Regions from separate parts of the Acutalibacter intestini genome, predicted to be linked through region 1. Evidence: predicted binding sites of a transcription regulator. Region 1 holds the regulator's gene; the other holds the start of a gene.
What was found. Region 1 encodes HrcA, which represses chaperone genes, less so after heat shock. Its sites were predicted from a motif close to TGTTAGCACTCNNNNNNNNNGAGTGCTAACA; they were not measured.

Region 1 (17,682 bases):
CCCTGATTTCACCATGTGCACACTGTTTTGGATGGCCCCCAAAGCGTCCCCTAGAGCTCCACCCACAATGGGCACCCCAGTAGACAGCGCCAGTTTAGCGGCCTTGGCCGTAGCGGCGTCCGCTTGGCTGTTCACTGCCGTTTGCACTGACAGGATTCCTGTAAACAGCGTCACCGCCATGGCCAGCACCCATTTTCCTAGGCTGTATACCCACCCCGCCAGCTTGTTCAGTTTTGCCCCAGACACCGCCGTGGCCACCGACACCCCTAAGTACACCTGCACCAGGGGGAGCAAAAACCCGCAAATAACCACCGGGATGGCTCCCCCGGCGCCCATGGCCAGCAGACTATATCCGCTCCCTGTAATGGGGTTTCCCGAGGCAGCCAATAGGCCCGCATATACCGGTACCGCTGCCGTTAAAAAGCCAGCGGCCGCCTTTGCCACTGCTTGGCACCCGGAAATAATCCCCAGCACCGGCCCTGCCATGACAACCCCGCAGGCCGCTGCCCCAATTAGCTGCACAATGCCCGCCGCCCCCTCCTCATCAAAACATCCGGCCAGCCGGCTAAGCACACAGATCCCCAGCAGCGCGGCCAAAGCCTTTAGGGGGGCGCTAAGCTTGTCCCGCAGCATCCGGGATACCGCTTGGAACGCCTCTGGTAAGTCCAACCCGCCGCCAGCTATTCCCTCTCCGGCTCCAGCCCTTTCCAGCAGGTCTTTTGCCTCTTGATCCAGTTGGCGGTAAACTTCCCCCGCTCCGCTGGCCCGAAGAAGCTCCTCCTGAGAGCATCCCTCATAAGCCAGGGCTCCGAGGGGCAGTGAAAACACGGTGAGCAGAATAAAAACCCCTACCCCCAGGCGCATAATTCTTCGTTTTATTTTCATAGGCTAATAATTTCCCCCAGATACTGGAACAGCTGGGCCAGCACCGGCATGCTGGCTGCCAGCACAGCCACTTTTGTAGCCAGCTCCACCCCATAGGCCAGAGCGGACTCTCCCGCGTCCTTGCACATCCTGGCCGCCAGTTGCCCTGTCACTGTAAGGCCCACCGCCTTTAGCATTACCCCTAAACACTCCCCTTGCAGCTGGCCCGATCCGGTGAGGGACGCAATTTGCTCTGCCAAAGGTCCCGCTTTTTCTAGTACATTGAGAATCATCAGCACCGCCGCGGCGGCAGTCAGCAGCAGGGCATACTCCCGGTTGCTCCGCTTCACCAGGGCTCCAAACACCGAGGCGCACAGCGCGCACACGGCAATGCCCACCAACGCCCCGGCACTCATAGCTGAAAAATAGACTTCACGGCCTGAAACAGGGCGTTGATCTCTTGAATCAGCATCATTAATACTACAATGAGTCCGGCTAAAGTAGTCATCATAGCCTGTTCCTCCCGGCCCGAACGAATAAGCAGCTGATTCAGCACAGCCACTATGATACCAATGGCGGCGATTTTAAAAATCAGATCTACATCCACTGTTTTGTCAACTTCCTTTCCTGCCGGAGCAATCGTCACACAGAACCGCTTCTATATTACCACAATACACACCGCCACTCCCGCAAACAGCCCCAGCGCGGTGTATAACCGGTATTTTTCCCGGTACTCCCCCTGGGCTTGGGCCAGCTGTTCTTCTAGCAGAGCTCCATACAGCTGAAAGTGCTCCTGTTGCCCTTGGACCCCGCTAGCCCCCAACCCCTCCGCAAACTGGTTAAACAAATTCCTGTCCTTTTCGCTGGCTAAAATATCTTGTCCCGCTTGTTTTAAAGCCTCTAGAGGATCTCGGTCAAAGACCGCCTGCCGCCGGGCCTCTTGGCCAAACCGGCTCTCGTCCAGGGCCAACACCTGCCCCAAAGGCCGGGCAGCGTACAAAACCTCGGTCCGGGTTTGCTGTATAAACCGCTTTAGCTCCGCCAGGGCAGATACCCGGCTTTTCAGTTCCCAGGCACGGCCCAGTCCACAGGCCAAACCGCTGGCCATCAGCAATAAAGCGCCTAAAAGCTTCATGATCCCTCTCCGCCTTTCTTAAAAGGCCGCACTCGTTCAATGGAACACAGCTTTCCCGGGTCCCCCCTTCCGCTTAGAGTGACCAATGTGCCAAAGGCGCCGGTCTCCAGCAGCTGGCGGCAAAGAGGGCGACTGTGGGCCCTTTCCCGGTTTCCATGCACTGTGGCAACAAGCCCCACCCCGGCAAACACCGCTCCATGCACCGCGTCTAGGTCCTCTGGGGCTAGCTCGTCGCAGACAATAATCTCTGGGGACAGGGTGCGAATGGCCATATGGAAGGCTTGCGTTTTTGGGCAGCCTAACAGCACGTCCGCGCAAGGCCCCAAATCAAATCCTGCCGAGTCCATCCCGGTCTCTCCAAAGCTCAGCTCCCCACGGTTGTCCAGCACCGCCACCCGCCGGCTGGGGCCAAAGCGCCCCAGGGACATAGACCGTGCCAGATCTCGAAGCAGGGTGGTCTTTCCGCTGGCAGGCTCGCCCACAATCAGCACGCCTTCCAGAGGGTCCACGCCCTCCAAAAAGAGCCTGTCCCCACAGCCTGGGGCGTCCCGAGGAATGCGGAACACCAGGGAGGTTACATCCCGCATTCCCCGCACCTGCCCGTTTTCCACCACCGTCGTACCGCACACCCCTGCCCGGCAGCCGCCGCCCATATCCACATAGCCCTGGCGAATCTCCTCCTCGTGGCTAAACACCGAGTGGCCGCAGATGCCAATAAACAGCTGGCGCATCTCTTCCGGGCTGATCCGCACCAGCCCTGGGACCAGTCCCCGGGCCGTTCCGCCAGACTCTTTGAGAAAAAACACGCCTTCCCGGCCACAAACCGCCACCGGTTGTCCACTTTTAAAGCGAATATCGCTGGCCTGGGCCTTAAGCGACTGGTTTAGGGCCAGCAGCCTTTCCCCATGCAGTGGCAGCCGCGCCGCCACCCGGTCGAAACCTAGCTCCCGCATTTTTGCACCGACCTTTCTTTTCCTGTTGGTTTATGTGTATGGTCCAGCCGGGGAAAATAGAACAAGCCCGCCCCCTCAGTTTTCTGAGAGAGGCGGGCCTGTATGCCTTAGTCGCCAAACATATCCTTTAGCTTACCAAAAAAGCTCTTGCGCTTCTGATAGTTTTTCTCGTCGGTATTGTTGTCCAGCTCGGCCAAAATTTCCTTCTGGCGCTTGTTCAGGTTCTTGGGTACCTCCACCGTCACTTGTACATACTGGTCGCCCCGCATCCGGCTGTGCAGGCTCTGAATGCCCTTGCCCTTCAGCCGAAACACATCCCCAGGCTGAGTTCCCTCGTGGACATGATAGCTCACTTTGCCGTCCAGGGTGGGAACCTCCACATCCGCGCCCAGGGCCGCCTGGGTAAAGGTGATGGGCATGTCGCACCACACGTCGTTGCCCCTGCGCTGGAAGATGGGGTGGGGCCGCACCGAGACGTACACGTGCAGGTCGCCGTTGGGGCCGCCGTTGGTCCCGGCGTTGCCCTTGCCGCTTACATTAAGAATCTGCTCGTCGTCAATGCCCGCTGGTATGGTGACCTCAATGGTTTTCCGGCGGCGCACCCGGCCCTTGCCGTCGCAGGTCTTGCAGGGGGTGTCCACAATCTTCCCCGCCCCCCGGCAGCGGTCGCAGGTCTGGGTGGACTGCACCACCCCAAAGGGCGTGCGCTGGCTCACCCGCACCTGGCCGGTGCCGTGGCAGTGTTCACAGGTTCTGGGGCTGGTGCCCGGGGCCGCGCCGGTGCCGTGGCAGTCGCCGCAGGTCTCGATCTGCTGGTAGTCCACATTTTTCTTGCAGCCCTTCGCGGCCTCTTCAAAGCTGATGGCCACATTGGCCTGCACGTCCCCGCCCTGCCGGGGGGCGTTGGGGTTGGCCCGGCGGGTGCCCCCGCCAAAGCCCCCAAAGAAGCTGTCGAAAATATCGTTGATGTCGAAGCCCGCCCCCTGGAAGGGGTTGCCGCCCCCGGCCCCGCCGCCAAAGTTTGGGTCCACCCCCGCGTGGCCGAACTGGTCGTACCGGCCCCGCTTGCCGCTGTCAGAGAGGACCTCGTAGGCCTCGTTGACCTCCTTGAACTTTGCCTCCGCGTCTTTATCGCCGGGGTTCAGGTCCGGGTGGTACTGCTTGGCAAGCTTGCGGTAGGCTTTTTTGATCTCGTCGTCAGAGGCGGACTTCTGTACGCCCAGCACCTCGTAGTAATCTCTTTTATCTGCCATCAAATCAACTCCCATTATGTGCTTTACAGCACAGATGGGCATTTTCTGTGAAAATGCCCATATTGTTGCTGTGCGCTAGACTGCCTCCGGCGGCTTAGGAAACTTTTTGTAAAAAGTTTCCTAAGAACCTTCAAAAACTTTTACTTCGCCACCCTTGGTGGAAATTTTCACCTTAGTGCTCGATATTTTTGCGTGCTCCCGTTTCTTATTACTCTACGTCTTTAAAGTCGGCGTCGTATACGTTGCCGTCGCCGCCGGGAGCGCCCGCGCCGGGGTCCGTGGGGCCCTGGGGGCCGCCGGAGTTGCCCTGGGGCGCGGCCTGCTGGTACAGCTTTTCACTGACCGCGTACACGGCCTTTTGCAGGTCGTCCATACCGGTCTTAATCTCTTCGACAGTGCCATTTTGCAGCTTATCCCGCAGGGCGGCCACCTTTACGTTGACCTCGTTTTTGTCAGCCTCCTGCAACTTGTCGCCGCTGTCGGAGACCAGCTTTTCAGCAGAGTAGCACAGGTTTTCAGCATTGTTCTTGGTGTCTACCTCTTCCCTACGCTTCTTGTCCTCCTCGGCGAACTGCTCGGCGGCCTTTACGGCCCGGTCGATGTCCTCTTTGCTCATATTGGAGCTGGAGCTAATGGTGATGTGCTGCTCCTTGCCGGTGCCCAGGTCTTTGGCGGAAACGTTTACAATGCCGTTTGCATCAATGTCAAAGGTAACCTCGATCTGAGGGATGCCCCGGGGCGCGGGGGCAATGCCGTCCAGCTTAAACAGGCCCAGCTGCTTGTTGTCCCGGGCAAACTCCCGCTCGCCCTGTAGCACATTGACCTCTACCTGGGTCTGGCCGTCGGCGGCGGTGGAGAAAATCTGGCTCTTCTTAGTAGGAATGGTGGTGTTCCGGTCAATAATCTTGGTCATCACGCCGCCCATGGTCTCTACGCCCAGACTCAGGGGGGTCACGTCCAGCAGCAGCAGCCCCTGGACCTCGCCGCCCAGCACACCGGCCTGAATGGCCGCGCCAATGGCCACGCACTCGTCGGGGTTAATGCCCTTAAAGGGATCTTTACCGATAAAGCCCTTCACCGCCTCCTGCACGGCAGGGATACGGGAGGAGCCGCCCACCAGCAGCACCTTGCTGATCTCATTAATAGAAAGTCCGCTGTCTGACAGAGCCTGGCGCACGGGGCCCATGGTCTTTTCCACCAGGTCGGCGGTGAGTTCGTTGAACTTGGCCCTGGAGAGGGTCATGTCCAGGTGCTTGGGGCCGGAGGCATCGGCGGTGATAAAGGGCAGGTTGATGGCTGCGGTGGTCACGCCGGACAGCTCAATCTTGGCCTTCTCGGCGGCCTCCTTAATGCGCTGCATGGCCATCTTGTCGCCAGAAATATCCACGCCCTGCTCCGTCTTAAAAGTGCTCACAATATGGTCAATGATTCGTTGGTCAAAGTCATCGCCGCCCAGGCGGTTGTTCCCCGCGGTGGCCAGCACCTCCTGCACGCCGTCGCCCATCTCAATAATAGATACGTCAAAGGTGCCGCCGCCCAGGTCGTAGACCATCACCTTCTGGTCGTTGTCTTTGTCCACGCCGTAGGAAAGAGCAGCGGCCGTAGGCTCGTTGATAATACGTTTCACCTCTAGGCCGGCGATCTTGCCCGCATCTTTGGTAGCCTGGCGCTGGGCGTCGGTAAAGTAGGCGGGCACGGTGATTACCGCGCTGGTAACAGTCTCGCCCAGGTAGGCCTCGGCGTCGGCCTTCAGCTTTTGCAAGATCATGGCGCTGATCTCCTGGGGGGTGTAGCTTTTGTCGTCAATACTTACCTTGTGGGCAGTGCCCATCTCCCGCTTGATCGAAGAGACGGTGCGCTCGGGGTTGGTGATAGCCTGGCGCTTGGCCACCTGGCCCACCATGCGTTCGCCGGTCTTACTGAACGCCACCACAGAAGGGGTGGTGCGGGCGCCCTCGGCGTTGGCGATAACTACCGGCTCGCCGCCCTCTATGACCGCCACACAGGAGTTTGTAGTGCCCAAATCGATACCAATCGTTTTTGCCATGATAGATTACCTCTCTTAGCTTTAAAATTAAGATACTGTGTTTATAAAGACAATGATTCTTTAAATCTTTTAGACATTGCGGGAACGTAGATAGTTTTCTTCGTCCTCTCTTGCTTCTATAAAAGCCTGTTCCAAATCAATCTGATAATATTCCGCCAAACGCATCACCTGGGCGATCACGTCGGCCATTTCATTACCCAAGCGTTCCTTAACTTCCTTTTCATCGCCGGTCCAGGCATAATAGTTCTCTTTCAGCATCACCTGCTTGGCCAATTCCCCCACCTGTTTGGCGAGTTCGATCATGGCCCCCTGCGCCTGCCAAGGCTGCCCTTCTATTTTGTAAAACCGCTTGACAATGCCACTATACATTTCCTGCATTTCCGCAAAGCTCAATCCCATGGGGCCCGCCTCCTCTCAGTTGGCCACCTGCACCATAGCGTGGCGGACCACCCGGTCTCCCAGCGTATAGCCCTTTTGCAGCACTGCCGAGATCACGTTCTCTCCCAGGTTCTCGTCCTCCACGTGGGCCACCGCGTTATGCAGGTTGGGGTCAAAGGCCTCTCCTACCTCCCCCACTGGGGTAATGCCCAGCTTCTCAAACACGGCTTCAATCTGCGCCTCGATCATCTCCACGCCCTTGCGCATATCCTCCGCCGAGGCGTTCTCCTGGCCCAGGGCCCGCTCAATATTATCCGCAATGGGAAGAATGGCCTGAACCGTGTCGGAAACGGCGTTATGATAGATGGCGCTTTTTTCGGCGGCGGTGCGTTTGCGAAAGTTGTCATACTCCGCCAGCACCCGCAGGTGCCGCTGTTTATGGTCTTCAAACTCTGCCCGCAGCTTTTCCAGCTCTGCCTCTTGGTCCGAAACCTCCTGGGGCTGCTCCGGTGGAGACTCTATTTCCGGCTGTTGCTTTTCCTTTTCTTCCGGAACTTTCTTGTCTTTCATTATACTAGACTCCTTTCGGAATATTTTTCATCATTCTCTGTGGCCTCCAGTCGTTACTCTTCTCTTGCCAACTGGGTCAGCTGGATACTGATTTCATGGGTCAGGTGGTCCAGCACTGCCGTTAGCCGGGGGTAATCCATCCGCATAGGCCCTACCACGGCAACCGCCCCCGCGTCCTGTCCATCCACCCGGTAACGGGCCACCAGCATGGAAAAACCCTCCAGTTCCGGGCGGCCGCATTCTTTGCCAATTAGCGCAGTCACTCGGCCTGGCTTCTGGCGCAATAAATCCGCCAGCTCCTCCCGGCGCTCCAAAAAGCCGATCATCTGCCGGGCTCCCATCATCCCCAGTTCTGGATATAGGAGTAAATTCATCTGCCCCCCCAGTATGGTCTCTGTGTGGGCTGTATCGTTCGCGGCCTCCAGCAAAGCCCGCAGCGGTGCGCCCACCAGGGCGTACATGCTTCCCAACGAGGCCCCCAGGCTTTGCAAAAAGGCAGGGGTTATCTCACAAACCGCTTTTCCCGCCACATTCTCATTAAGCACCCGAAAGAACACCCGCAAAATCTCATTGGTCAGGTCATAATCACAGTGAAATATCCTGCTCTTCATGGTGCCCGCGGAGCTCATCATCAATAGCATGGCCGTCCGCCGGCTGGTTTGTACCAGCTGTATGGCCTTTACTCGGGCCTGGGACCCGCCCGGAGTAGTCACTGCCGCCGCACACCGGCTAATGCCTGCCGCCGCCTGCACAGCCCGCAGCAGAAGCTGCTCGGGATCATATAGACCCGGGGCCAGCGCCGCGCCAATCTGCCGCGCCTGTGCTGGTTCCAACACCGGGACCACCATCAGCCGGTCCACAAACTCCCGGTACCCTCGTTGAGAAGGCACCCGCCCTGCCGAGGTGTGGGGCTGTTCCAAAAGACCCAGCTCTGTTAAGCTGGCCATTTCGTTGCGTACCGTGGCAGAGGAAACGCCAATCTCTTGTGCAATCGCCTTGCTGCCTATTGGCTCGCCGCTTTTGATGAAGCTGGTAACTACCGAGGCCAAGATCCTGTCCTTCCGCAGGGTCAACTCCATATGCACGGCTCCTTTCCGTGGCTCTTAGTTTAGCACTCTTTTGGGTTGAGTGCTAAACTGTATCTATAATGTACCACGATGGTCAGAAAAAGTCAATACCGCAATTTGTAAATTGTTTGTTAACTGCCGTCCTCCCGGGCGCGAAAAGGCCGCCAGCCAGAAATTCCTCACTGGCGGCGGCCTTTTTCATATAAACTGAACGCTTACTCTTCCGGCCCGGGCGCATCCTCTGTCTGCGCATCATATACGCCCGCCCATAGCTCCGGCGGCATATAGCTAATCTTGTTCTGGTCCTCCTCGGGCATGGCGTTAAACCACTCCAGCCACTCAATAGTCTCCTGGGACAGTTCCGCCTTGTCATAGGCCTGGCCCTGGTAATAGACTACGTCTGTGCCGCAGCCGGAAAGAATCAGCAAAGCGGCTAAGACGAAGATAAACCGTCTTTTCACAGAGAATCCCCTTTTATCAAAGTCTAGAACGCTTCTTTTGAACAGCCGGAAAAGCTCATTTTTTAAAGAACCGCAGGGACTTTAAGGACGCCTGGCCTACAAAGCATACCCGCAGGTCCACCGGGCCCTCTGTGGAGAGGATGTCCCCATAAAGAGGCGCGAAGTCCGTCAAGCTGCCGGTGCCCTGGCCGCACACACTCCCCAGAATTTTCCCTGTGGCGTTGTCCACCAGCATTAGCCGCACATTGCCAGCCGTGGAGGACACCAGAGCCTCCACGCGGTCGCAGCCGGTCAGGTCCACTGCCTGGTACACCGCGTAGCTCTTGTGGTCCTTGGCCTCCAGGTACTCCCGCCAGTCCCGCTTATCTGTCAGGAATTCCACTCCCCGGTAGTCCATCAGATCCAGGGCGTTCAGGGGCTTGCGGCCGTCCTTAGGCAGAACCTTTTCCCCCTCTATCTCAATGGAACCGCCCCAGCGGGTATCTTCCGAGGAGGCGCCTACCATTAGCCCATAGGTCCCAGACTCTACCACATAGCGCTCTTGCGAGGGGTCCCAGAACGCTAGGTCCTCCACCGGGAAGCGCAGCGCCACCTGGGCCTTTTGGCCCTTGGGCACCCGTACCCGGGCGAAGTCCTTCAGCATCTTCCGGGGCCGGGTGTACAGTGAATCCGGCGGCGTTACGTACAGCTGCACCACCTCATCGCCGTCGTACTCGCCCACGTTCTGAATCTCCAGGCTAACTGTGACGGTTTCTCCCTGCCGGTACGTTTTCTTGTCTGTCTTGGCTTCCGTATAGCCAAAGTCTGTATAGCTTAAGCCATAGCCAAAGGGATACAGAGGCTGGCCGTCAAAGTAGAGATAAGTGGTTTTGTTCTTCATGATGTCGTAGTCATCCAGGGCGGGCAGGTCCCGCACCGAGCGGTACCAAGTAGTGGGGGTGCGCCCGGCAGGCACGTTCTCCCCAAACAAAGTGGACGCCGCCACATGGCCCAGGCAGGGCCCCAGGTGGCTGCTGCACAGCACAGCCCCAGCCTGCTTGCGCTCTTTCACAATGGCGAAGGGGTAACCGGTAATCATATAAAGAACGGTGTTCTTGTTTACTTCCCATACCGCGTCCAGCAGGCCGCCCTGGCTGGCGGGCAGGTTGATGTCCGGGCGGTCGTACTCCTCCCGGGCGTTGACCAGCGGATGGTTGCCGGCGCAGACTAGGGCGTAGTCCGCCTGCGCCGCCAGCTTGGCGGCACGCTGGGCCCCAGAAGAAACCACCTCCACCGTAAACTGCACAGCGGTTTCATTGCCCTTGGCCACCACGGCGGCTACCCTGCCATCCTTGTCCACTGCCACATTGCGGCCCTGCCAGGTCTTTAGGCGCAGGATGCCGTCCTCTGTCTCGGCGGTAAACAGCTCCATCACAAACCAGCCAAAGGCCTGGTCCGCCACGCAGTTGATGGCCGGGTCCAGCTCCATCTTCTCGGGTATTTCCGCGCTGCGCTGGTCCTTAAAGCCCTGGCCCTCGGTAGCGTATTTACTGGTTTTCAAGGAGCGCAGGGTCCAGGAGCCGTAGTCCCAGTCATTGCGCTCAAAAACCTCTGCCTGGGCGGCGGTGTCCGCGTCCGCTACCAGAGAGCCGTCCTTCTCCTGGCGCAGGTACTTGCCGGTCTTGACAGACTTTAATACAATATGGTCCAAACCCTCATCAAACAGCACCCGGCTCTCTCCCAGCTTCTGCCGCAGGCCCTCTACCACAGGGGTCTGATGTTCGGCGTAGCCGCAGTACCAGCAGGTGTAGTTCTCGTTAGAAAGGGGCCCCACCACCGCCACGGTGCACTTGCCATCGTCCTTTAGGGGCAGCAGGCCGTTGTTCTCTAAAAGAATCATAGATTCCTCTGCCGCCTTTACCGCCAGGCTCTTATGTTTCTTGCTGGCCAGCAGGGACTGATCCATATGGGCGTAGGGATGGTTTTGGTCAAAGTCTCCCACCATAAAGCGGATGGTGAACATATCCACCAGGGCCTTGTCCATCATGGCCTCGGTGAGATACCCCTTGTCCAGGGCCTCCCGCACCGCGGGGTCCACCATCTCCCGGCTGTCCAGCATCATGTCCGCCCCCACGCCCAGGATGTCGGCAATAGACCGGGCATGATCCGGGTAGGTACGGTGGTCGGCCACGTTCTGGCCAAAGTCGCCGCCATCACTAAGGGCAAAGTCCATGCCCCACTCTTGTTTGCAGATGCGGCTCACGTCCGGGTTGTTCACGCCCTCCACACCGTTAATGCGGTTGTAGGCGGTCATCAAGCCCACGGCCCCGCCCTGACGGACGGCGGGCTCGAAAGCTTTTAGATAATACTCCCTCTTCAGCCGGGGGGTAATGTTTGCATTGGTCGTCTTGCGCTCATTCTCATAGTTATTGGCGTAGAAATGCTTGAGCAAAGGCGCGCATTTAAGGTAATAGGGGTCGTCCCCAGCCAAGCCCTTGGTATAGGCAGCGGTCAGCTTGCCCGTCAGGCAGGGGTCCTCGCCGTAGGCCTCCTCATTACGTCCCCACCGGGGGTCGCGCTCCATATCCACTGTGGGGCCAAACAGAGCCAAAGAGCTGGGCGGGTCCATCTGGCTGCTAACACGGACCTCGTCGCCGGCCATATCTCCCAGCTGCTCCATCAGCGCCGGATCGAACATGGCTGCCATGCCCCAGGGCTGGGGCAAAATGGTGGACTCCCGGCAGTTATTGCGCTGCACCAGGCCCCGGGCAATCTCCACACCAAAGTGGGTGGCGCTAATGCCCAGCCGGGGCACCTCATCCAGGCTGTTGGTAAACATGCCTGTTTTTTCCTCCCGGGTCAGCAGGGCCACCAGCTCCTGCGCACGCTGGCGGGGGGATAGGGACGAATCTTGAAAACGATAAGTATGGCTCATGTTGCTTCTCCTTGTACCTTCAAATTTGTTGGAGTTGAATCCACAGACTGGCAGGAAAAACCTTCTGCCTGACGAAAGTCTACCATAAACCCGTATTATTTGCAACTATTTTTTATGATTTTGCCGAAACTTTTTCTTGCGCCCCCATCAACTTCTCCGAGCCAAAATACCCGCCGGCAAACACTGCCGCCGCAATGGCGGTTTGCAGGAACACCTCTCCAAAGGGCGGCAGGCCCCACCCCGCCGCCGGTGAGGCCGCCCAGGCCCCACATACCGCCCACAACAGTGGAAGGATAACGTGCCTACTGACCGAGATATGCAGGTGGCTGACTTTCATCAGCCGGTGCAGGCTAAGGGCCGCGTTAAAAATGGTGCTGAAAAACAGGATATACACATAGCTTTCCATGCCAAAGAAACGCAGCAGGCACAGTACCAGGACCACCCGGATGAGAGAATCCGCAAAATTGTATTTCATGGAGTTAAATTGCTCATCCAGACCCTTCAAAAGGCTGTCAACTACCACGTCCAGGTAGGTCAGGGGCACCAGCGGGGCCAGCACCCGCAGGTAGGCCCCGGCGCTTTCGCTGCGGTAAAAGGCCCGACCCCAGCTGCCCCCAAAAGCCATAAACAACGCCGCGAAAAACATCCCAAAGGCCAGCGCCGCCTGTACCGCTCTTCCGGAGATATAGGCCACTGCTTTCGGGTGGCTTAGCTCCCGCTCCCGGGCAATTTTTGGGATGAGCAGCGAGGCAAAGGAAGTGAGGAATGACGAGGGAAAATACAGCATGGGCATGGCCATTCCCTGTAATAGGCCGTACTGAGACAGAGCGCTGTTATAGTTGAGCCCGTACCGCTGGAGCTCTCGGGGAATCAGCAGGTTCTCGCCAGTGTTCAGCATACTTTTGGCAGCGGAGCTCAAGGTACAGGGCAGGGCGATATGAGCCAGCCCCCGCAGCACCCCGGGGCTCTTCTCCCGACGGGCGGGGGTGTTCCGGCCCAGGCTCTTTCGATAGGCGCACCAGCTGGTGAGAAACGACGCTGCCTCTCCTAGGGTGGAGGCAGCCATAGCCCCCAGGCAGGCCATTTCGATGCCCTGGGGGGCAAAGCGCCAGAAGATAAATACTGTGGCCGCTATGGTGAGAATCTGCTCCAGGGCGTCGGAAAAAGCGGTATTTACAGACTCATCTACTGCCAAAAAGTATCCCTTCATACAGGTGCACAGGGACATAAAAGGCAGGCCCAGCCCCAAAATGCGCAGACAGGGGGCCGCGGCGGGGTTGCCCAGGAAAAAGGAGGCCGCAAAATCTGCCAAAAAGAAAAGACACAGGGCAATGCACAGGCTGATAGTCAAGCAAAAGGCAAAGCACCTGGCCACCAGCGACCGCACCCTTTGGCGCCGCCGGCCGGCAATGGCCGCGGTAACCATACGGGTCACCGCCAGGCTGATGCCGGAGGTGGAGAGGGTAACCGTCAGCATAAAGATGGAGAAAATCAGCTGGTACAATCCCATGCCCTGGGAGCCGATCTTTTGGGAGAGGTAGGAGCGGTAGCCCATATTGGTGACCCGAAGGAACAGTGAGACCGCTGTAAGCACAGCGCCCTGTAGGAAAAATTTTTTCTTTGTCATGGGACACCCCGTTTCCATTGATGATATTTGACAGAAGAGCGTAAGTGTACTATAATGGATAAAACTTGCGTCAGGCGGCAAGGGCTTATTGGGATGGAGCTTCGGCAGGTCTGGTTGGGACGGCTACGCGGAGTTGAGCACATGTCTTTGACTGCGGGGGTGGACGCTTTCTTAAAAAGCTTTGTGGTTGGTGGGCCGCTGTTTCGGCGGCTTTGCCAGCGAAAAGCGCTGCTTTTGGGGCGGCGCCATTCTTCTGCGCCCTCCTTTGTGGGTGGGCCGGGGCGGCCTTAGGGAACCCACTTTTTCTGGTTCGCGCCGCCAGGGACAAGGTCACGGGGCCCTGCCCCGCACCCCGCCAGGAGAGCAAGCTCCCCTGGACCCCTTTCTTAACTGGCGGCCCGCGGACCGGCCTTCTGGGTTTTTCCGCTATATGCCCGGTCTTTTATCTCTGTAATCTTTTAAAAAAGGAGCCTTTCCGATGAGCGAAAACTGGACTGAAATCAAAATCACTGTCCCCGCACCCCAAGTGGACGCCGCCGGGGATATTGCCAACATGACTGTCCCTCATGGTATCTATATTGAGGACTACTCCAATTTAGAAGAAGAGGCCATGGAAATTGCCCATATTGATCTCATTGATCAGGAACTGCTGAACAAGGACCGCACCCAGGCTATCATCCATATCTATATCAGTCCCGAGGACAACCCCGCCGAGGCCGTCTCCTTCCTGGAAGAACGTTACCGGGTCTGCGGCATTCCCTACCAAATCCACCAGGCCGGCTGCGCCATGGACGACTGGCTGAACAATTGGAAAAAATACTTTAAGCCCATCCCGGTAGGAGAAAAACTGCTCATCCGCCCCATTTGGGAGGAGGATTTCGACCCGCGGGGCCGGGTGGTGCTCAACCTGGAGCCCGGACTGGCCTTTGGCACCGGTACCCACGAGACCACCCGCCTGTGCCTGGAGCTGATGGAGAAATACCTCTCCCCAGGAGAGGATTTTTTGGATGTAGGATGCGGCAGCGGTATTCTCTCTGTAGCAGCGCTGCTGCTGGGGGCTCAGTCGGCTATGGGGGTAGATATTGATCCCTTGGCTGTGAAAACGGCGGCGGAAAATGCCCGGCTTAACGGCGTGGAAGAGAATTTCACGGGCATTTGCGGCAATCTGGCAGAGCAAGTCACTGGCCGGTACCAGGTGGTGGCCGCCAACATTGTAGCGGACGTTGTCATTGAGCTGAGCCGGTCTGTGGCGGAATTTATGGTCCCAGGCGGAGTATTCCTCATCAGCGGAATTATTGACGCCCGAGAGGACGATGTTCTGGCTGCGCTGGCAGGGCGTTTTACGGTCATAGACCGCCAGGAAGAGCGGGGCTGGGTGGCCATGGCCCTAAAATTGGCATGAGCACACAAAACACCTGGCCAGTCTTATAAAAAAGGGGCTTGGAGGGCTGGGGTTAGGGCTTGTTTAAAAAAGCGAAACCACTGTCTTTTTGCCCAGAAGCGTCCCCTTTCCGCGTCAAACATCCTCGCCAATCGGAAGATTGCCTTGCGGTTTTTTCTTGCAATGGACCCCTTCTGGAGAATCATTCTATTTCCTCTATGTTCAAGCAAGCCCTAGGCTTTCTCCTGAACCATTGGCCTGCTATCTACTACGGATATTTTGTGGGGATCCAGCAGTACAACCGCCCCGGCTGGCGACGGTTCCGCGGCGGGAAAACCATCCGCAATCTAAATACAAAAGGAGAATCCCATGGAATTTATTCATTCTGATAGCATTGTGACCCTCTCCAACCCTGGGGTGCGCTCCCGGCAGCTGCTGTGCCCGGACAATTCCCAAGGCCGGCGGGTCACCATCACCGAGGTGCATTTGGAGCCGGACGCCTGCCAGCCCCGGCACACCCACCCGGCCTCGGAACAGATTTGGTACGCGATCCAAGGGACCGGCGTTCTGTTGCTGGCGGGGAACCAGGAGCGGCCCTTTCAGGCCGGAGATGTGGCCCGCTTTGCCGAGGAGGACGTTCACGGCCTGCGCAACGATGGCGCGGAAGAGTTCGTGTATCTCTCCGTCACCGCGCCGCCCATCAATTTTACCTATGCCTATCAAAAGTCGGAGAAAGAGGAAAGCGCATGAAACCCATTGAGACAAAGCGCCTTTGGCTGCGGCCCTGGCGCATGGAGGACTTAGAGGACTTTTACGGCTACTGCAAGGACCCCGTGGTGGGCCCCATGGCCGGCTGGAAACCCCACCAGAGCATGGAAGAGTCTCGGGAAAAGCTGGCCGCCTGGGTGGACCGGGCCGGGGAGATGTTCGCCATTGAGGAGAAAGCCAGCGGCCAGGTGATCGGCTCTTTGGGGCTGGAGGAGGCCGGCCGCCGCCCAGGGGTGCCCGGCTGCAAAAGCCTGGGATATGTGCTGGGCCGGGCCTGGTGGGGCCGGGGCTATATGACCGAGGCCGTGCGCGCCGCCATGGACTACGCCTTCCGGGTGATGAAGCCCCGGCTGCTCACCGTGACCCACTATACCGACAACCCCCGGTCCCAGCGGGTCATTGAGAAGAGCGGCTTTGTGTATGAAGGTACCCTGCGCAGCGGCACGGCGCTGTTCAACGGGGAGGTCAAGGACCTGTGCTGCTACTCGCTGCGGGCTTGGGAGTACTGGGCCATGCGGGCCAAGGAAGCCGGGTTTTCCCTGGTGCTGCCCGAGGAGCTGGAGCGGGAGCCCCTGGAGGAAATGCAAAAAGAATTCGCGGTGGTGGACCAGGACGTGACCCCCTTTGGCCTGGACCCCAAGGACCTAAGCTTTGAGCGCTGGCTGGAGCGCACCGTGGCCTGGCGGCTGGTGGTACCAAAGCCCAGCTATGCCAAGAGCACCCTGTACATCCTTGAGAGCCCCCAGACCGGTCCCGCCGGAGCCCTGGACCTGCGGCACTACCTGACCCCACGGCTGCTAAACGGCGGCGGGAACATTGGCTATGGCATTCGCCCCAGCCTGCGGGGCAGTCACTACGCCCCCTATATGCTGGGCCTGGGCATGGAAAAAGCCCAAGAGAAGGGCCTGGACCAGGCCCTGGTCTGCTGCGATGAGGACAACCCGGCCTCGGCCCGAACCATTGAGGACTGTGGCGGCGCGCTGGAAAACGTGGTGGAGGGGCTGCGCCGCTACTGGATCACTGTATGACCTGTGGCGGGGCCCGTATCCGCAAAAAGAAAAAGCCGGACCCTATGGGGTCTGGCTTTTTTACTCAAAAAGACAAAGGGAAATACAATTGTTAGGCCTACGGTGCAGCTTACTTGTATAAGGAAGTGACAGCGCTTTTAGGCGTTTAGGCAGCCCGTCCACAGGGTGAACAGACGGCTCATTCCTCCTCGTTGGGCCCCGCACTGACAAGGACTGTCACAGCAGTACCGTATTCCAGCGAGTCCCCGGGCTGGTAATCCTTATAACCGATCACATAGCCCAGCTCTACCTCATCGTCAAACTGTTCCTCTTTTACGGGCGAAAAACCACTTTGTGTTAAAGCAGCCTGTAGTTCGGCAAAATTGGCCCCCTTAAAATCTGGAAGCTCCCGCATGGTCATGCCTCTACTGACAGTCACTGTCACCGTGCCGCCCGGCTGCACTGTCTCACCGGCCAAGGGCTCCTGGCTAATAATGCTGCCTTCCGCTACATTGGGGTCAAAGTCCCGCTTGGCCTCTTTCAGTTTAAAGTTGAACTCGCCACTGTTCACCCGGTTCTGCCAGCGCTCAAAGTTCTGGTTTACCATATTCGGCACCTCAACAGGCTCTTCCTCTTGGCTGTTATTAAACAGATTTCCCAGGTCATTAAAAGACATCCCCTGCTCCCCCAGCCAGTGGGACGCAACTACAATTAGAATTCCCAGGGTGATCACTAAGGAGCCAATCAGCCACACCACTGGCGGCAGTCCCCGGCGATGCCTGGGCAAGTCCATAGAGGCCGGAGGTAGACGCCGAATCGCGTCGGTCTCCTCCACCTCGTCCACCAGGGCTGGGGCCGAGGTGAGCTCCGCCCTTAAGCTTTCAAAACTGCCGGTACGGGCCGCCTGTTTGATTTGAAGCGAATTTGCAATGGCCGTTACCGCAAAAGGCGGCATCGTTTTTAAAATGTCCCGGGAGATCATCAGCCGCTGGTCCTCCAGACGCTGGCTGGCCTCGACGGGCAGCTTTCCGGTAAGAGCATACAGCATACACGCGCCTACCGCGTACACATCGCTAACTTCGCCGCAGGTCGCCTTAGCACTGTATTGCTCAATCGCCGCGCAGCCCGGGTACAGGTCAATGTCCAGCACGCCCCCCGCCCTGTGGACCGCGTTAATGTGAAAGCCGGTAATCAGCATATTGCCGTCTCGGGTTACCCGCAGAGAGTCCGGCGAAATGGCCAAATGAGAAATCCCCA
Region 2 (4,703 bases), on a different contig from region 1:
TTGACATTTTGCGGATTGGGGGTAAAAACAGAAAAACCGCATAGACCGTGAAAGATCGTGCGGGGAAATCAATTCTCAATTATATCCTATCAAAAAAGCAAAAAAGCCAGCGCCCACCTATCAAGTGAGTGCTGGCTTTCAGTTATACATTCAAAGTCGCTGTCAAATTGGCTTAAGTTTGGCTTAAATCAACCTTCCAGCCTGTCAAAGCCCCAGTGTTTATGCGGGTTTGCGGACTCTATCAGTACATCCCGCCCATGTCCGGGGCCGGAGCCGCAGGAGGCGTGGGCTCCTTAATGTCCGCGACTAAGGACTCGGTGGTAAGGATAGTGGCTGCCACAGAGGAGGCGTTCTGTAGGGCGGAGCGGGTTACCTTGGTGGGATCCACAATGCCCGCCTGGATCATATCCTGGAACTCCCCGGTCAGAGCATTGTAGCCCTGGCCTACCTTATGGTCGCGCTTCAGCTGCTCTACAATAACAGAGCCCTCAATACCGGCATTGGCGGCAATTTGGCGCACGGGCTCCTCCAGGGCCTTCAGCACAATGGCAGCGCCGGTTTTCTCGTCACCCTCGGTGGTGTTCACGTACTCCTGCACAGCAGGGATAGCGTCGATGAGGGCGGTGCCGCCGCCGGCCACAATGCCCTCTTCCACAGCGGCCTTAGTGGCAGCCAAGGCGTCTTCAATGCGCAGTTTCTTTTCTTTCATCTCAATCTCAGTGGCAGCGCCCACCTTAATAACCGCCACGCCGCCGGCCAGCTTAGCCAGGCGCTCTTGCAGCTTCTCCCGGTCAAAGTCGCTGGTAGTGGTCTCGATTTGAGCGCGAATTTGGTTGACGCGGCCCTTGATAGCCGCACTGTCTCCCGCGCCGTCCACAATGATGGTGTTTTCCTTGTCCACCTTCACCTGGCGGGCATGGCCCAGCTGGTCGAGTGTAGCGTCTTTCAGCTCCAGCCCCACCTCTTCGGAGATCACCTGGCCGCCAGTAAGGGTGGCGATGTCGGTAAGCATCTCCTTGCGGCGGTCGCCAAAGCCCGGAGCCTTTACAGCCACGCAGGTAAAGGTGCCCCGCAGGCGGTTGAGAATCAGGGTGGTCAGAGCTTCGCCCTCTACGTCCTCGGCAATAATCAGCAGCTTTTTGCCGCCCTGGACAATCTGCTCCAGCAGGGGCAAGATCTCCTGAATATTAGAAATCTTCTTATCCGTAATCAAGATATAGGGGTCGTCCAGATCGGCCACCATCTTGTCAGTGTCAGTGGCCATGTAGGGGGTGATGTAGCCGCGGTCAAACATCATGCCCTCTACCACTTCGCTGTAGGTCTCGGCAGTCTTGCTCTCCTCTACGGTAATGACACCGTCGGAGGTGACCTTCTCCATGGCGTCGGCAATCAACTGGCCGATCTCGTCGCTGCTGGAAGAGACAGCGGCTACCCGGGCGATGTCTTTGGTGCCGCTAACCTTCTGGCTGTTCTTCACAATGGCGTCCACAGCGGCCTCGGTGGCTTTCTGCACACCCTTGCGCAGCACCATGGGGTTGGCCCCGGCGGTGACGTTCTTCATGCCCTCGCGTACCAGGGCCTGGGCCAGCAGGGTGGCTGTGGTGGTACCGTCGCCGGCCACGTCGTTGGTCTTGGTGGCCACTTCTTTTACCAGCTGGGCCCCCATATTCTCATAGGCATCCTCCAGCTCGATTTCCTTAGCAATGGTCACACCATCATTGGTGATGAGAGGAGCGCCGAACTTTTTATCCAGCACCACGTTGCGGCCCTTGGGCCCCAGAGTGATCTTCACGGTGTCAGCCAGCTGGTTTACACCATTCAAAAGGGCCTTGCGGGCCTCTTCTCCGTAGACAATTTTTTTAGCCATGACAAATCTTCCTTTCTTGTGTTAAGGTCACGGGGCTCTGCCCCGCACCCCGCAACTTTTGAAAAAGTTGACAAAACTTTTACTCCGGTTTTTGCCGGTTCGTCCCGTTAGACCCGTGGACGAGCCGAAAGCTGGGTGGGACATTGGGGCTTAAAGGCTTTTTTTCAGCGGCAGCCGCTCTATAGGACAAAAATTTACTCCACCACAGCTAGAATGTCGCTCTGCTTTACGATGGTGTACTCCTCGCCGTCCACCTTCACTTCCGTGCCGCTGTACTTGGCAGAGATGACCCGGTCGCCTTCTTTCAGGTACATCTTAATCTCCTTGCCGTCCACCTCGCCGCCGGGGCCCACGGCCACTACCCGGGCAATCTGGGGCTTTTCCTGGCTCTTGGCAGCCAGCACAATACCGCTTTTTGTGGTCTCTTCCGCTTCCTCCGCTTTGATGAGGACCCTGTCCAGAAGGGGCTTTATTTTCATAAAAAACACCTTGGCCCATGAATTTTTACTGGGGCCTTACCTTTCTCCCCGGAGATTTTTCGCCGCCGGGGCCGGCAAACCGGATGGACCGGTAAAAAATAGAGATAACAGGTTTGGTTTGTACGCGTTCCCCCCACAGGGCGCTTAGCGCCCGCGTCTCTTTTGCGCACTGGCACTTTGGTTCCTAAAGGGTGTTAGCACTCTCGTTTCTCAAGTGCTAAACCTATTGTATCCTTATGGTCAGTAAAAGTCAATAGGGATTTTAGAATTTTTTGACATTTAACAATTTTGTCACAATTCTCTGGCATGAGCCCCGAAAAACTGCATAAAGGGAGAACTTGCCATGCCAGCCGCCCTTTTACCTAGAATCTTTTTTAAGGCCGGAGAAAAGACGGTTTTTTTGAGGCTTTCAAACAGACTCCATGGCTGTTTTGACCAATCAAAAACGCCGCCTTTTTTGACCACCGGAGGCCATCCTCCGGGGCAAAAATCCTTTCCAATCTTCAAGTTGGCCCGCGGCTTTTTCTTGAACCGCTCCGCTCCTAAAAATCCAGGATCCGTCATTTCCTTTATGTTCAAACAAGCCCCGGCCATAAGAAATGAGGGGATTTTTTGCATAGAGGGCGGGGATTGGTTGGAAAATAAAAAGGGCGGGGTTTGAAGGGGAAAGACCCGGCTTTACAGGAATTTTACAAAAGGCCGGTAACAGATTTGACCTCTGTCTGCTATCCTTTTCATGGAATTAATTTAAGTAAGGGGTGTATGGAGGATGGATATTTTTGATCTATTAACCCTCATAGGGGGGCTTAGCCTGTTCCTGTTCGGCATGAATGTGATGGGGCAGGCCCTAGAGCGCCAGGCGGGAGAGAGGCTGCGGGAGATTTTGGCCAGGCTCACCACTGGCAAACTGGCAGGCCTGCTTACAGGCCTGGGGGTGACCGCGGTGATACAAAGCTCTTCCGCCGCCACGGTGATGGTGGTGGGGTTTGTGAACTCCGGCTTTATGAGTCTGCGGCAGGCCATTCACGTGATTATGGGCGCGAATATTGGCACCACGGTAACAGCCTGGGTCCTCAGCCTGGCGGGCATTGAGAGCAGTAATTTTTTTGTAAAGCTGCTGAAGCCCTCGTCTTTTACGCCGGTGTTGGCCCTGCTCGGCACGATTTTTTATATGTTTTGCAAGTCTCCCAAGAAAAAGGAGACCGGCGCTATTCTGCTGGGATTTGCCACGCTGATGTTTGGCATGGAAACCATGTCCGGGGCAGTGGCCGGCCTGGGCCAGGAGCCTGGGTTCCAGAACCTGTTTTTGCTGTTCCAAAACCCTTTGCTGGGTATGCTGGCCGGGGCGGTGCTCACGGCCGTGATTCAGTCCAGCTCGGCCTCGGTGGGCATCCTACAGGCCCTGGCGGCCACAGGGCAGGTGTCCTATGGGGCGGCGGCCCCCATTATTATGGGGCAGAATATCGGCACCTGTGTTACAGCCATGCTCTCCTCTGTGGGGGCCAATAAAAACGCCAAGCGCGCGGCCCTTGTGCACCTTTCTTTTAATGTTATTGGCGCGGCAGTGTGGCTGGGGGTGTTTTCCCTTATTAAATTTGTTTTTTCGCCGATGATACTGGAAGAGCCCGCCTCTCTGCTGGGCATTGCGGTGTGCCATTCCGTGTTCAACCTTTTGTGTACTCTGCTGATGCTGCCCATGACCGGACTGCTGGAGAAGCTGGTTTGCCGATTAATTCACGACAGCCCGGTGGCTGAGGCCCAGCCAGAGCTGGACCAGCGGCTGTTCGCCACCCCTTCGATTGCCCTGGAACGCTGCCACGCGGTGGCTAGGGACATGGCTGGCGCGGCTGTTTTGGCGCTAAAGGAGGGTTTGGCCGCTTTAGAGGCCTATACGCCGGCCCTGGCGGAGTCTGTGCGGGAAAAGGAGGAGCGCACAGACCGCTATGAGGATATACTGGGTACCTACCTGGTGCGGCTTAGCGCCCACCAGATCGGCCCGGGAGACAGTGCGGAGGCGGCAAAACTTTTGAAAGTGATTGGAGACTTTGAGCGCATTGCGGACCACGGGGTGAACCTGCTGGAATCGGCGGAGGAATTCAGAAGCAAGGGCATGGCCCTAACAGCGGAGGCCAAGAAGGAGTACAAGACCCTTTCGGCAGCGGTGGGAGAGATTTTGGACCTGGCCCTCCAGGCTTTTCTGGAAAACGACCTGGAAGCCGCCGGGTGTGTGGAGCCCCTGGAGCAGGTGATCGACAGCCTAAAAGAGACGCTGCGGACCAACCATATCCGGCGCTTGCAGCAGGGGACCTGTTCCATTGACGCGGGTTTTGTGTGGTCGGACATTCTCACCAATTTGG

Region 2: the regulator HrcA is predicted to act here: its motif matches at 2,539-2,569, upstream of U8U68_RS04700 (co-chaperone GroES).

What each region holds. Positions count from the first base shown of each region.
Region 1 is NZ_JAWXXL010000002.1:192,126-209,807, forward strand. Features, by position in the region: gene U8U68_RS03475 (stage III sporulation protein AE) at 1-885, opposite strand, end outside; gene U8U68_RS03480 (SpoIIIAC/SpoIIIAD family protein) at 882-1,280, opposite strand; gene spoIIIAC (stage III sporulation protein AC) at 1,277-1,471, opposite strand; gene U8U68_RS03490 (stage III sporulation protein AB) at 1,523-1,999, opposite strand; gene U8U68_RS03495 (stage III sporulation protein AA) at 1,996-2,952, opposite strand; gene dnaJ (molecular chaperone DnaJ) at 3,060-4,205, opposite strand; gene dnaK (molecular chaperone DnaK) at 4,414-6,252, opposite strand; gene U8U68_RS03510 (MazG-like family protein) at 6,322-6,651, opposite strand; gene grpE (nucleotide exchange factor GrpE) at 6,667-7,200, opposite strand; gene hrcA (heat-inducible transcriptional repressor HrcA) at 7,254-8,279, opposite strand; gene U8U68_RS03525 (hypothetical protein) at 8,483-8,728, opposite strand; gene U8U68_RS03530 (glycoside hydrolase family 3 C-terminal domain-containing protein) at 8,784-11,642, opposite strand; gene U8U68_RS03535 (oligosaccharide flippase family protein) at 11,755-13,269, opposite strand; gene prmA (50S ribosomal protein L11 methyltransferase) at 13,748-14,671, shown strand; gene U8U68_RS03545 (cupin domain-containing protein) at 15,020-15,400, shown strand; gene U8U68_RS03550 (GNAT family N-acetyltransferase) at 15,397-16,446, shown strand; gene U8U68_RS03555 (PASTA domain-containing protein) at 16,625-17,682, opposite strand, start outside.
Region 2 is NZ_JAWXXL010000003.1:22,192-26,894, reverse strand. Features, by position in the region: gene groL (chaperonin GroEL) at 242-1,867, opposite strand; gene U8U68_RS04700 (co-chaperone GroES) at 2,062-2,346, opposite strand; gene U8U68_RS04695 (hypothetical protein) at 2,638-2,925, opposite strand; gene U8U68_RS04690 (Na/Pi cotransporter family protein) at 3,116-4,703, shown strand, end outside.